DNA from 2 places in the Pseudomonas sp. TE9122 genome. Region 2 is predicted to be linked to the other one. Evidence: riboswitches for the same ligand, from Rfam matches in the RefSeq annotation. Region 2 holds a riboswitch; the other holds the start of a gene.
The links. Region 2 has a riboswitch for cobalamin ahead of cobO (cob(I)yrinic acid a,c-diamide adenosyltransferase). Riboswitches for the same ligand answer to the same signal wherever they lie in the genome.

Region 1: it holds a riboswitch for cobalamin, as region 2 does, so the genes downstream of both, cobW (cobalamin biosynthesis protein CobW) here and cobO (cob(I)yrinic acid a,c-diamide adenosyltransferase) in region 2, are expected to answer to the same signal.

Annotation. Positions count from the first base shown of each region.
Region 1 covers NZ_JBWBQI010000001.1:2,153,412-2,160,785, forward strand. The annotation lists gene nfuA (Fe-S biogenesis protein NfuA) at 65-649, shown strand; gene cobM (precorrin-4 C(11)-methyltransferase) at 794-1,540, opposite strand; gene ACZ9BE_RS09790 (cobalamin biosynthesis protein) at 1,619-2,032, opposite strand; gene ACZ9BE_RS09795 (CbtA family protein) at 2,029-2,730, opposite strand; gene ACZ9BE_RS09800 (CbtB domain-containing protein) at 2,742-2,939, opposite strand; cobalamin riboswitch at 3,063-3,281, opposite strand; cobalamin riboswitch at 4,165-4,376, shown strand; gene cobW (cobalamin biosynthesis protein CobW) at 4,476-5,540, shown strand; gene cobN (cobaltochelatase subunit CobN) at 5,544-7,374, shown strand, end outside.
Region 2 covers NZ_JBWBQI010000001.1:1,261,619-1,268,992, forward strand. The annotation lists gene ACZ9BE_RS05595 (C40 family peptidase) at 1-414, shown strand, start outside; gene ACZ9BE_RS05600 (C40 family peptidase) at 630-1,166, shown strand; gene ACZ9BE_RS05605 (PQQ-dependent sugar dehydrogenase) at 1,294-2,607, opposite strand; gene ACZ9BE_RS05610 (hypothetical protein) at 2,674-3,258, opposite strand; cobalamin riboswitch at 3,421-3,650, shown strand; gene cobO (cob(I)yrinic acid a,c-diamide adenosyltransferase) at 3,733-4,344, shown strand; gene ACZ9BE_RS05620 (cobyrinate a,c-diamide synthase) at 4,341-5,741, shown strand; gene bluB (5,6-dimethylbenzimidazole synthase) at 5,738-6,388, shown strand; gene cbiB (adenosylcobinamide-phosphate synthase CbiB) at 6,385-7,293, shown strand; gene cobD (threonine-phosphate decarboxylase CobD) at 7,286-7,374, shown strand, end outside.

The DNA of each region.
Region 1 (7,374 bases), 890 kb from region 2:
ATACTAGGACTTTGTCAGCCGCGCCGATTGGCGTAAACTGCGCCCACGCCTGCGAGGAGTTTTTATGACCGCTATTACCATTACCGACGCCGCCCATGATTACCTGGCTGATCTGCTCTCCAAGCAGAACACCCCGGGCATCGGCATCCGTGTCTTCATCACCCAGCCTGGTACCCAGTACGCCGAAACCTGCATTGCCTACTGCAAGCCAGGCGAAGAGAAGCCTGAAGACACCGCGCTGGGGCTGAAAAGCTTCACCGCCTACATCGATTCGTTCAGCGAAGCGTTTCTTGATGACGCGGTCGTTGATTACGCCACCGACCGCATGGGCGGCCAACTGACCATCAAGGCACCGAATGCCAAAGTGCCGATGGTCAATGCCGACAGCCCGGTCAACGAGCGCATCAACTACTACCTGCAAACCGAGATCAACCCGGGGCTGGCCAGCCACGGCGGTCAGGTCAGCCTGATCGACGTTGTCGAGGACGGCATTGCCGTGTTGCAGTTCGGTGGCGGTTGCCAGGGCTGCGGCCAGGCCGACGTAACCTTGAAGGAAGGCATCGAGCGCACCCTGCTCGAGCGCATTCCGGAGCTCAAGGGCGTTCGCGACGTGACCGACCACACGCAGAAAGAAAACGCCTACTACTAAGGCGTTCGCTGCGAACATGAAAAACGGCGCCCCGTGAGCGCCGTTTTTTTATGGGTAACTTTTGCCGCCCCCATTCGCGAGCAGGCTCGCTCCCACAATGAAATGCAATCACCTGTGGGAGCGAGCCTGCTCGCGAAGGCGTCTTCAAGGGCGATAAAGATGCGCATGCCCGGCGCGATACAACGATGATTCGCCAAACACCTCGCTGCCCAGCACCCTGCCAACCAGAATCAGCGCCGTACGCCGAAAGCCTTTGGCCTCGACCTTGTCGGCAATGTCCGCCAATGTACCTACCACCCAGTCCTGATCCGGCCATGTCGCGCGGTGAATAACGGCAATCGGGCAGTCCGCGCCGTAATGCGGCAGCAGTTCGACCAGTATCTTTTCCAGATGATTGACCCCCAGATGAATGGCCATGGTCGCGCCGTGCTGCGCCAGGCTCGCCAGTTCTTCGCCGGCGGGCATCGCGGTCTTGTCGGCGTAACGGGTCAGGATCACGCTTTGCGAAATGTCCGGCAGGGTCAACTCGGCGCCCAGCAGCGCTGCGCATGCCGCTGTGGCGGTCACGCCCGGAATGATCTCGAAAGGAATGTTCAGCTCACGCAAGTAGCGAATCTGCTCACCAATCGCGCCGTACAGACCTGGATCCCCGGAATGCACACGGGCCACATCCTGGCCTTGGGCATGGGCAGTCTTGATCTGATCGATGATCTGTTCCAAGTGCAGTTCAGCGCTATTGACCACGATTTCGGCCTGATGACCTTCCAGCACCGCGGCGGGTACCAGCGAACCGGCGTAGATAATCACCGGGCAGCTGCGAATCAGCCGTTGGCCTTTGACGGTGATGAGTTCCGGGTCGCCGGGGCCGGCGCCGATGAAGTAGACGGTCATCGTTGAGTCCTTGTGAAGAGGCGCAGGCACACTGCAGATGAAGCGTGCTCATGATCAATGGCGGGGATTATCGGGATTTTATGCAGCGCCGGCCAATGCCAGCGTGGCCTGCGCATATTTCTGCCGGTGGATCAGCAGTTTCGCCGGCGCCTGAATCAGTTGCTCGGCGAGCGCCAGCGCGGCGCTTTCCGCCACGCCGTAGCAGCCGGTGCGCTCAAAGGCGATCTGCGATTGATGGCTGAGGCGCTGCTGATAGGGCGCCAGTTCGGCACTGTTGAAATACTGCAGCGGCAGGTTCAACTGTGTGGCCAGTTCCAGCAACCCCGGTTCGTCGCGCTTGAGATCGATACTCGCCAGAGCCTTGACCGCTCGCAGTTCGATGCGGTGTGCCTGCAAAGCCTGGTCGAGTAACGCACGCAACGTACTGGCCGGGCAGCCCCGCTGGCAGCCGAGGCCGACCACGAGGGTCGGCGCTGCGCGGTCATCGGTCATGCCTGATATGGGCCTGCGCTTTTGCGGCGGAACAACCATGCACTGATCAGGCCCAAGGCCAGCCAGAACGCGACGTTGGTCAGCTGCGAAGCGATTTTGAACTGGGTTTCCAGTGCCTCTGGAGCGAGCATCGAATGCACCTGCGGTTGCGGCGCGCCGATCACATGCGGCACGGCGAGAATCGCTACACCAAGAAGCTTCATCAGCCAGTGACGGCTGAAAGCGATCAGTGCCAGGCCGACAGCGGTCGAAGCGGCAGTGCCGATCCACCAGATCTGCCGCGAAGCCAGATCGGCGGCGGCTGTGCCCGGCAACTCAGGTGGCAGGCCCAAGGTCGGCGCGAGAACGAACGTGGCGTAACCGGCCAGACCCCAGAGCAGCCCTTGCGAGGTCTTGGTCGGCGCGCGCAAGGTGTACAGGCCGGCGAGCATCAAGGCGAAACCCACTGCCACCACCAGATTACCGCCAGTGGTCGAGACCACACGCTGCCAGCCGTCTTCCGGCTCCCAGGCTTCGCCATCATGGCTGTGGGCGGCGGTGCCGGCGGCGTGTTCGTGGACTTGCGCGACCGGTTCGGATTTCTCGAAGGTTTCGGCCTGCAGAATCAGTGGCGATACCCAGAAACTCTGCAGCAGGGTCAGCAGCAGGGCGGCCAGCAAGCCGGTGAAGCCTGCGGTTTGCGCGATACGTTTGATCATTTCGGCAGGCCTCAGTGGCACGGGAACGCGGCGCTGTGGCGGGTATCGTGGGCGGCGTTGTGCACCGCTTCGATGTGCGAGAAACCGGCGAACCAGACCAGGCTGGCACCGAGGATCGAGGCGAAGAGGGCGGCGGCGACGCGTTGGCCGAGTGTGGTGCTGCTGGAGATGTGGTCAGTGTGGCTGACGGTGTTACTGATGATCGACATAGCGCTTCCCTCTGAAATGTCAGCGGGTAAACAGAGCGCATGAAAATCCCTGCGAGCCGGGCACGCAGGGATTTCGAACAGCGCCCGCCCACCGCGGGTTTGTTTGTGGTCAGCGGCGCTTGCGCGTGCTGGGTGTTGCGGGCCGGTCTCCGGGCTTGCGAGGGGTTGGCTGGTCGCCGACCTGCAAGCATCACCTTCCCATGCCGGGGCACAGTGGATCTGACGCTTCGCTCGCTTACCGTTGCGGGGGCAGCACCGGACTGACATGGCTTTGAGTAAAGCACATGATTCACCGGTTTCCCGTTTCACCCTGTGAAGGGCACCCGTAACAAGGTGGGCAGGAGAACATGGGTTTGGGTTTTTAGTCAATTTCCGGGGAGTTTTCGGTGCTGCGGTGGGGGATTTTTCTGATGTTTTTGTGTGTATATCCGTTGCTGCGGGTGTTGCTGATTACGGTTTCGCCCTTACGGCGAGGCACTTTTTCCAAACGCCGAAAAAGTACCCAAAAAGGCTTGCTCCTACGTTCGGCCCTCGCAGGCTCGGGTTCCTTCGCTCCGGGACTGATCCGGGCGCAGCGGCTCCGGTTTGCTTCGCTGCACCTACACTCGCTGTGTACGACTGCGTCGTACGGTCGCTGCGCTCCCACGCCCGGATCAATCCCTCCACTCAGCCTTCCGACGTCGCCGGTGGATCAAGATCAAGAGCACTCGAGCTTGCGCTCATTGTTGAGTGGGGCGGCTGCGCCGCGGGCAGCTGCGCTGCTTTGCTTTTGCTTTTGTGGGAGCGAGCCTGCTCGCGAAGGCGGCCTGACATCCGACCTGTTCTTGAGCTGGTGCGCGATCCAACTGTAGGAGCTGCCGAAGGCTGCGATCTTTTGCTTTTGCCTTTGCTTTTGCTCTGGCTTTTGATCTTTTGCCCCTTCGGCAGGCTTCGTTACGGGATCGATCCGGGGGTGGGAGCGCAGCGACCGTGCGACGCAGTCGTACACAGCGGAAGGAGGTGCAGCGAAGCAAACCGTAGCCGCTGCGCCCGGATCGGTCCCGTAACGAAGGTACCCCGAGCCCCAGCGAGCGGGCCGTACGCCGGGGCAAAGCCTTTTGGTTCCTTTTTGGCGTTTGAAAAAGGGACTCGCTGTAAGAGCGAAACCATAAGAAGCCGTTACCGCAGCAACGGATATGCCCCCGAACTCAAACTCAACGCCCATTGACCCACGACGGACCCATGCGTAGCCTTGCGCTTTCGAGGTTCTTCGGCACTCGCCGAAGCTAAGAAGGGAACGCGGTCAAAGCCGCGGCTGCCCCCGCAACTGTGAACGGTGATGTTCGTTGCCACGCCACTGCCAGCTCAACCGATGAGCCAGCGGGAAGGCGCAATGGACGCCAGGCCCAACGCCTGAACGCCGTCAGCCAGGAGACCTGCCTCGTCACAGATTCTCACTACAACCGGGCGGGGTGATCCGGTGGCGAATGCTTCCGGCGTGCACGCGCGCTGCCGGTTCTCGTCCCGTATGCCCGCCGCTTGCCAAAGGGCATACCGATGAAAACACTGGCCAAACTCCCCGTCACCATCGTCACCGGTTTCCTCGGTTCGGGCAAAACCACGCTGCTGCGGCACATGCTCGACAACGCTCAGGGCCGGCGCATCGCGGTGATCGTCAACGAGTTTGGCGAGCTGGGCATCGACGGTGAAATCCTCAAGCAATGCACCATCGGCTGCACCGAAGAAGAGGCCAGCGGCCGCGTTTATGAGCTGGCCAACGGCTGCCTGTGCTGCACCGTGCAGGAAGAATTCTTCCCGGTGATGCGCGAGCTGGTTGCCCGTCGCGGCGATCTCGACCACATCCTTATTGAAACCTCGGGCCTGGCCCTGCCAAAACCGCTGGTGCAAGCCTTCCAGTGGCCGGAAATTCGCAGTGCCTGCACCGTCGATGCAGTCATCACCGTGGTCGACAGCCCGGCCGTCGCTGCTGGCACCTTCGCCGCGTTCCCGGATCAGGTCGATGCCCAGCGCAAACTCGATCCGAACCTTGATCACGAGTCGCCGCTGCATGAACTGTTCGCCGATCAACTGGCCAGCGCTGACCTGGTGATCCTCAACAAAGCCGACCAGACCAGCCCGCAAGACCTGGCTCGCGTACGCGCTGAAGTAGCCGAAGAGCTGCCGCCAGCGGTAAAAATCGTCGAAGCCAGCAATGGCCGCCTGCCGCTCGACGTGCTGATCGGTCTCGGTGCCGGCTCTGAAGAGCATATCGACAGCCGCCACAGCCACCACGATCACCACCATGACGGTGATGACGACGACCACGATCACGACGCCTTCGATTCGATCTCCATCGAATTGCCGCAAGCCGACGAAAGCTTGCTGCTCGATGCGCTGACGCAACTGGTGGTGCAGCACGGCATCCTGCGGGTCAAAGGCTTCGCGGCGATTCCGAACAAGCCGATGCGCCTGTTGATCCAGGGTGTGGGCACGCGTTTCGACAAGCATTTCGACCGCCAGTGGGGCGCCGACGAAGCGCGTGTCACGCGTCTGGTGCTGATCGGACAGGAACTCGATGCCGCACAACTCGAAGCGCAATTGCGCGCTGCGCTCAGCGTTTAAGCCATGCACCTGCTCAGGACCCAGCCGGGCGGATTCGTCTCGGACGACAACATTGCCGACCTCGGACAAACCCCCGCCGAGCTGGTGATCCTGTGCAGCGGCGATTCCAGCCTGGCGCTGCTCGCCGAGGCTGCGCAGCAACTGCCCGATGACTATCCGAGCCTGCGTCTGGCCAACCCGATGCAGGTGCAGAATCATGCCTCGGTCGATCTGTATGTCGACGAAGTGCTGCGCCACGCCAAGGTCATTCTGATCTCACTGCACGGCGGCATCGCCTATTGGCGCTACGGTGTCGAGCGGCTGGTCGAGTTGTCCGAACGCGGCGTGCAACTGATTCTGGTGCCTGGCGATGACCGCCCGGATCCCGAACTCAGTGACTTGAGCACGGTCAGCGCCGAAGTGCGCGATCGACTCTGGCAATTTCTGCGTCAGGGCGGCATGGGCAATGCGCTGGATTTCTTCCGTTGCCTGGGCAACCAATGGTTCGCCCGCGATTACCCGTGGAGCGAGCCGCAAACCCTGCCGCGCACGGCGATTTATCACCCACAGAAAAACAGCGCTGCCCTGAGCGACTGGCAAGCCGAATGGCTGCCCGGTCAACCGGTGGCGGCGTTGTTGTTTTATCGCTCGCATTTGCAGGCGGCGAACACGGCGTTCATCGATGTGTTCTGTCAGCGTTTGCAGGCAGCCGGGCTCAATCCGCTGCCGATCGCGGTGGCCAGTCTGAAGGAGCCCGGTTGTCTGTCGGTGGTCGAGGACTGGCTGGATGAAGTCGAGGCGGGGGTGATTCTCAACACCACCGGTTTTGCCCAGTCCAGCCCCGAAGCGCCGCATCTGCGCCCGTTTCGCCGCAACATCCCAGTGATTCAAGCCATCTGCGCCCAGGACAACGAACCCGGCTGGCGCGACAGCGAACAGGGCCTTGGGCCGCGTGATCTGGCGATGCACATTGCTTTGCCGGAACTCGATGGACGCATCATCAGCCGACCGATCAGCTTCAAGGATCTGGCCTGGCGCAGCGAGCGCAGTCAGTCCGATGTGGTCTGCTACCGCGCCCAGCCCGAACGCATGGAATTCGTCGCCGAACTGGCGCGGCGCTGGATTGCTTTGGCACACGTGCCGAACGGCGAAAAACGCATCGCCCTGATCCTCGCCAACTACCCGACCCGCGACGGCCGCATCGGCAACGGTGTCGGCCTCGATACGCCAGCGGCGGCGCTGAACATCCTCCGCGCTTTGCGCGAAGAGGGTTATCCGGTCACGGCCGAGTTGCCCGATAGCGGCACCGAGCTGATCCAGCAACTGCTCGGCGGTGTCAGCAACGACCTCGACAGTCTCGACCTGCGCCCGTGCCAGCAAAGCCTGGCGATGGACGATTACCTGGCAATGTTCAACGTGTTGCCGGAGGCGAATCGCGCGGCGGTGCTCGAGCGTTGGGGGGCGCCACAAAACGATCCGATGTGCCGCGACGGTCGCCTGATGATCGCCGGTCTGCGTTTCGGTCTGACCTTTGTCGGCATCCAGCCCGCCCGCGGTTATCAGGTCGATCCGAGCGCGGTGTATCACGACCCGGATCTGGTCCCGCCGCACGGCTATCTGGCCTTCTATTTCTGGTTGCGCAACACCTACGGCGCCCACGGCGTGATCCACGTCGGCAAGCACGGCAATCTCGAATGGCTGCCGGGCAAAGGTGTTGGGCTGTCGGAAAACTGCTGGCCCGACGCGCTGCTCGGGCCGTTGCCGAATATCTATCCGTTTATCGTCAACGACCCGGGCGAGGGCGCCCAGGCCAAGCGGCGCACGCAGGCGGTGATCATCGACCACCTGATGCCAC
Region 2 (7,374 bases):
CTGGCTGACAGCATCCTCGAACGCGGCATGTCCCTGATCGGTACTCGTTACCGTTTCGGCGGTACCTCTGAAGCCGGTTTCGATTGCAGCGGTTTCATCGGTTACCTGTTCCGCGAAGAGGCGGGCATGAACCTGCCGCGCTCCACTCGCGAAATGATCAACGTTGATGCGCCGCTGGTTTCGCGCAGCAACCTTGAGCCGGGTGATCTGCTGTTCTTCGCCACCAATGGTCGTCGCGGTCGTGTCAGTCACGCCGGCATCTACCTGGGTGACAACCAGTTCATTCACTCCAGCAGTCGTCGCAGCGGCGGTGTTCGCATCGACAGCCTGGGTGACAGCTACTGGAGCAAGACCTTCATCGAAGCCAAGCGTGCACTCGCCATGGCGCCGACCGTGGTCACCGCTCGCAAGTAACCTGCATGTCGCTGCGTTCGCGGCGACAAAACGGCACGGCAACGGAGTAGACCTAAACTTTACAAGGTGAAGTTAAAGTCTTACTTGAAGTTTGCCGCGTAGCCGCTAGAATCCTGAATCTATATTGATGGCAAACCGCCTGCGTGATGACGCAGGCGGTTTTGTTTCTGTCCATTCGGCAGAGAAAGCCGCAGCCAGATCAGGATGTTCTGCTTATGACGATGTCGGCCCGCCTCACCTTGATCCTTTGCGCCGCGCTGCTCAGCGCCTGCGCCAGCCGCACACCGCCGCCAGCCCCCGTGGTTCGCGCGCCGATCGTGTTCGCTCCCTCCCAGGCTTTTTCCCCCGTTGCTGAAGACGTGTTGTTCCGTGCCCTCGGCCTGGTCGGTACGCCGTATCGCTGGGGCGGCAACACCCCGGATTCCGGTTTCGATTGCAGTGGTCTGATCGGTTTCGTATACCGCGACGCGGCGGGCATTTCGCTGCCACGCTCGACCCGCGAAATGATCGTCATGCAGGCGCCGAATGTCGGCAAGGAAGGCTTGCAAACCGGCGACCTGATTTTCTTCGCCACCAATGGCGGCTCGCAGGTCAGTCATGCGGGGATTTACGTCGGCGAGGGTCGCTTCGTGCATGCACCGGCCACTGGCGGCACGGTCAAGCTCGACAGTCTGTCGAAAGCGTATTGGCAGAAGGCGTATCTGAGCGCCAAGCGGGTGTTGCAGCCGGGGCAGCTGGCGCATAACCCCTAGTGCGTATGCATAACTAAATGTGGGAGCGAGCCTGCTCGCGAAGGCGGAGTGTCAGTCGACAATGATCTGACTGATAAACCGCTTTCGCGAGCAGGCTCGCTCCCACATTTTTTGCGTCGCGCTTAACTTACTTGCTGGCAGAAACGCGCCACACCTTGTTGCCCACATCATCCGCCACCAGCAAGCTACCTTGCTGATCGATCACCACGCCTACCGGGCGGCCCAGCGCATTCTCGTCCTTGTCGAGGAAACCGGTCAGCACATCCACCGGCTGCCCGGTCGGCTTGCCGCCAGTAAACGGCACGAAAATCACCTTGTAGCCACTGTGCGGTTTGCGGTTCCACGAGCCGTGCTGGCCAATGAATGCGCCTTCCTTGAATTGCGCCGGCAAGCGGTTGCCATCGGCGAAGGTCAGGCCCAGCGAAGCGGTGTGCGGACCGACCGCGTAATCCGGAGCGATGGCCTTGGCCACCAGATCCGGATTCTGCGGTTTGACCCGCACATCGACGTGCTGGCCGTAGTAGCTGAACGGCCAGCCATAGAAGCCGCCGTCCTTGACCGAGGTGATGTAGTCCGGCACCAGATCGCTGCCGATTTCGTCACGCTCGTTGACCGCTGTCCACAAGGCGCCGCTGGTGGGTTCCCAAGCCAGGCCGTTGGGGTTGCGGATACCCGAGGCGAAGATCCGGTGATTGCCGGTCGCACGATCGACTTCCCAGATCGCCGCGCGGCCTTCTTCCTGATCCAGACCGTTTTCGCCAACGTTACTGTTCGAGCCGACGGTGACGTAGAGCTTGTTGCCGTCCTTGCTGGCGATGACGTTTTTGGTCCAGTGGTGATTCAGCGTGCCGCCGGGCAAGTCGACGACTTTGATCGGTTGGGTCTTGATCTCGGTGGCGCCCGGCTCGTAGTTGAAGCGCAGCAGGCGGTCGGTGTCGGCTACGTACAAATCGTTGCCAACCAGCGTCATGCCAAATGGCGAGTTGAGGTTCTGCAGGAACACCGTGCGGGTTTCCGCGACGCCATCGTGGTCGGCATCACGCAGCAGGGTGATGCGGTTCGGGCTGGGCACGCCGGCGCCGGCCTTGCCCATGACTTTCTTCATCACCCAGCCACGAATGCCTTTGCTGTCATCGGGCTTGGGCGGCGCATTGGTTTCCGCCACCAGCACATCGCCGTTGGGCAGCACGTAGAGCCAGCGCGGGTGATCGAGGCCTTCGGCAAACGCGGCGACCTGGGTGCCGGCCGCTGCGGTCGGTTTCGCGCCGTCCGGCCAGCCCACCGCCGGGGCGATGTTGACTGTCGGGATCAGCGTCTTGTTCGGTTCGGGCAGTTTCGGTGACGGGCCGGTGCCGTCGGAGACTTGCAGGCTGGAGGTTTCACCGCAGGCGGCGAGCCCGCCAGCGACGGCGATGATAAGAGCGAGTTGGGCCTTGCGCATTGCTGATCTTCCCTATGAATGCATTCCTAAACATAGAGGAGGGCGCAGGCCCGATGGTTCAACTGCTCAACCGCGGGCTTCCTTGAACAGCACGGCGATGCCCGGATGATAGTTGCCCGCGTCGCTGTGCAATTTGCGATAGGCGTAGGGGAAATACCAGGCCACGGCGCAGGTGTGTTCCTTTTGCAGGTCGTCGACCATGTCCTGCAATTCTTCGGGGCTGGCGCTGTGCTGAGGTTTTTGCGGAGCAACAAAGAGGCAGCCGAGCTTGAGATCGCTGGCGTAGCTGATGCGCTTGGCATCAACGGTGATGTCGAGCAGGGCCTGGGTCAGGTTGAGATTGTTGACCCGTGGCCAACGTTGCGTGGCCTGAATGAACGCGCGGTCTTCGGCGCCGGCAATCAGCAGGTCGGCGCGAGCATTGCGTTCGCCTTCTTCGTTCTGTTTGCGCGTGGCCGTGTCGTTCAGCGTGACCATTTCAGCCATCCACGCCGCTGCCGCGAGCAGGCCGAGATTGGCTTTCTCGTCGTGCCAGTACGGCGTGTCGTTGTCGCCGCGTACAGTGTTGTAGCGATCGATACAGTCAAACCAGCGTTCCAGCACCGGGCGCAGAAATTCCAGGCGCGGGTTGCTGATGATCATGCCTTGCATCGTCGTCATCCTTATTGTTGTAATGGGCTTTTCGGGAAAAGCATGGCTCTTTGATATCACTTGTCGCAGTCTGGCACAAGATTGCCGCTGCACAATGGATCAGCGGCAGTTATTCGCGCGCAAAGCGCCTCTTCAATTGACGCTCCACCCCCAACCCTCTAACCTTCGCCGCTTGTTTCAGGTGCTCTGTGGCCCAGCGTCGACAGAGTGAAACAGGGAAGCCGGTGAGGGTGGTCTTCGAGCGAAGCCACGACGATCCCGGCGCTGCCCCCGCAACGGTAAATGAGTGAAAACTGCGCCTTGAGCCACTGCCTCGAAAGAAGCGGGAAGGCGCGCAGTCCGGCGAAACGCCGCTCATGAGCCCGGAGACCGGCCTGATCCATCTCAGCGGCATCACGGTGGGCGATGCCAGGCTTTTTGCCGTCTATTCTTTTGCCTGCCCGCCGTTATCCAGCCTCAACGGAGAGCTCCCCCATGACTGATTCCCCCGAGCGTGACGAACGCCATCTGGCGCGCATGCAGCGCAAGAAGGCCGTGATCGACGAACGCATTGCCAACTCGCCCGACGAATGTGGCCTGGTGCTGGTGCTGACCGGCAACGGCAAAGGCAAGAGCAGCTCGGCATTCGGCATGCTCGCCCGCGCGATGGGCCACGGCATGCAGTGCGGCGTGGTGCAGTTCATCAAGGGCCGCAACAGCACTGGCGAAGAATTGTTTTTCCGCCGCTTCCCCGAGCAGGTGCGTTTCCACGTCATGGGCGAAGGCTTCACCTGGGAAACCCAGGATCGTCAGCGCGACATCGCCGCTGCGACCGCCGCTTGGGAAGTCTCGCGCGAATTGTTGCGCGACCCTTCGATCGGTCTGGTGGTGCTCGATGAATTGAACATCGCCCTCAAGCACGGCTACCTCGATCTCGATCAGGTGCTCAGCGATCTGCAAGCGCGCCCGCCGATGCAGCACGTGGTTGTCACCGGGCGCGGCGCCAAGCCGGAAATGATCGAGATGGGCGACACGGTCACCGAGATGGGCATGCTCAAGCACGCCTTTCAGGCCGGGATCAAAGCGCAGAAAGGCGTCGAACTTTGAAGCAACCACGTCACTGCCCGGCGGTGTTGATCGCCGCGCCGGCCTCCGGTCAGGGCAAGACCACCGTCACCGCCGCACTCGCCCGTTTGCATCGCAACCAAGGGCGCAAGGTGCGCGTGTTCAAATGCGGTCCGGACTTTCTCGACCCGATGATCCTCGAGCGCGCGAGCGGTGCGCCGGTGTATCAACTGGACATGTGGATGGTCGGCGAGCAGGAAAGTCGCCGGCTGTTGTGGGAAGCCGCCGCCGAGGCTGACCTGATTCTGATCGAGGGCGTGATGGGCCTTTTCGACGGCACGCCATCCAGCGCTGATCTGGCGCGCCACTTCGGTGTGCCGGTGCTCGGCGTGATCGATGGCACCGCCATGGCGCAGACCTTTGGCGCCTTGGCGCTGGGCCTGGCCAAGTATCAGCCGGACTTGCCGTTCGCTGGCGTGCTGGCCAACCGCGTCGGCACCTTGCGCCATGCGCAATTACTCGAAGGCAGCCTCACCGAAGGTCTGCGCTGGTACGGTGCGCTGTCCCGCGAAACCGGTATCGAATTGCCGAGCCGCCACCTCGGCCTGGTTCAGGCCAGCGAATTGAATGATCTGGATCTGCGCCTCGACGCGGCCGCCGATGCGCTGGCCAGCAGTTGCGAGGTCGCGCTGCCACCGGCCGTTGAATTCGCCGGGCCTGACGTCATCGCCGCCGAGCCTCTATTAAAAGGTGTGCGCATCGCCGTTGCCCGCGATGAAGCCTTTGCCTTCACCTATGGCGCCAGTCTCGATCTGCTGCGGGCGATGGGCGCCGAATTGCGCTTCTTCTCGCCGATTCGCGACACCCGATTGCCCGAGGCGGACAGCCTGTATCTGCCGGGCGGCTATCCAGAGCTGCATCACGTCGCGCTGGCGCAAAACGCCTCAATGCTGGCGGCGATCCGCGCGCACCATGCGGCGGGCAAGCCGTTGCTCGCCGAGTGTGGCGGCATGCTTTATCTGCTTGATTCGCTGACCGACGTGGAAGGCACCCGTGCTGAGCTGGTCGGTTTGCTCAAGGGCGAGGCGGTGATGCAGAAGCGTCTGGCGGCGCTGGCGTTGCAGGCGGTTGAGCTGCCGGAAGGTTCCTTGCGTGGGCATACCTATCATCATTCCCTGACCACCACAGAGCTGACGCCGATTGCCCGGGGGGTGAGTCCTAATGGCGGGCGTGGGGCCGAGGCGGTTTATCGCGAGGGGCGGATGACGGCTTCTTATGTGCATTTTTATTTCCCGTCGAATCCGACTGCGATTGCCGCATTGTTTGCGCCAGATCGTGAGGCCGGCTTCGCGAGCAAGCTCGCTCCCACAGTGAATGGTGAGCTTCCTGAAGAAATGCGATCTCCTGTGGGAGCTGGCTTGCCAGCGATGGGGCCATGACCGACAACACCTTCTCCGAAGCCGAGCGCGCAGCGGTCTACAAGGCAATCGCCGAGCGCCGCGACATGCGCCACTTCACCGGCGGCAGCGTCGAGCCGCAGTTGCTGCGTCGTCTGCTTGAAGCCGCTCATCAAGCGCCGAGCGTCGGTCTGATGCAGCCCTGGCGCTTCATCCGCATCAGCGATCGTGCTCTGCGCGGGCAGATCCGCGATCTGGTGGAAGAAGAGCGCATCCGCACTGCCGAAGCCCTTGGCGAGCGCAGCGATGAGTTCATGCAGCTCAAGGTCGAAGGCATCAACGATTGCGCCGAAGTGCTGGTCGCAGCGCTGATGGACGATCGCGAAAAACACATCTTCGGTCGGCGCACGTTGCCGGAAATGGACATGGCCTCGCTGTCCTGCGCGATCCAGAATCTGTGGCTGGCCTCCCGCGCCGAAGGCCTGGGCATGGGCTGGGTTTCGTTGTTCGAACCGCAAGCCTTGGCGGATTTGCTCAAATTGCCGGCCGGTGCGAAACCGCTGGCGGTGTTGTGTCTCGGCCCGGTCAGGGAGTTCTATTCGGCGCCGATGTTGGTGCTCGAAGGCTGGGCGCAGGCGCGGCCGCTCAACGAGTTGCTGTACGAAAATTATTGGGGAGTGAATCAATGAGTGTGGCGTTGCTGAGTGTCGCTGCGGTAGCGCTGGATGCGCTGCTCGGTGAACCGAAACGCTGGCATCCGCTGGTGGCGTTCGGCAATTTTGCCGGGCGCATCGAGCAACGCTTCAACGCCGGCGGTCGTGGCTGGCGCAGCCATGGCGTGACCGCGTGGGTGCTCGCGGTGCTGCCGCTGACTCTGCTCGCCACCGCATTTTCCTGGGCGCCCTATGTCGGCTGGATTGTCGAGATTCTCGCGCTGTATTGCGCACTCGGCATGCGCAGCCTCGGCGAACATGTCGCGCCGGTCGCGGCTGCGTTGCGCGCCGATGATCTGGACGAGGCGCGCAAGCGTGTCGGTTATCTGGTCAGCCGCCAGACCGATGAACTCGACAGCACTGCCGTGGCCCGTGCCGCGACTGAGTCGGTGCTGGAGAACGGCAGCGATGCGGTGTTCGCTGCGCTGTTCTGGTTTGTCGTCGCCGGCGCCCCGGGCGTGGTTCTGTATCGCTTGAGCAATACCCTCGATGCGATGTGGGGTTATCGCAACGAACGCTTCGAACGTTTCGGCTGGGCGGCGGCGAAAATCGACGACGTGTTGAACTACATTCCTGCGCGTCTGGTGGCATTGACCTACGCGCTGCTCGGCAAGACCCGCCTCGCGCTGAAGTGCTGGCGCACCCAAGCGCCGCAGTGGGACAGCCCTAACGCCGGCCCGGTGATGGCGGCCGGTGCCGGTGCGCTGGGCGTCGAGTTGGGTGGCCCGGCGATCTATCACGGCGAACTGCATGAGCGCCCACAACTGGGCGAAGGTGCGCCGGCGGATGCCGATTCCATTGACCGTGGCTGGCAATTGGTCCAGCGCGGCGTATGGTTATGGCTGCTGATGCTTTGCCTGGGGGCGGAATTTTATGCTTGAGCACGGTGGCCGGTTGCGCAAGGCTGCACTCGATTACGGGATTGCCGAAGCCGACTGGCTCGACCTGTCCAGCGGCCTCGC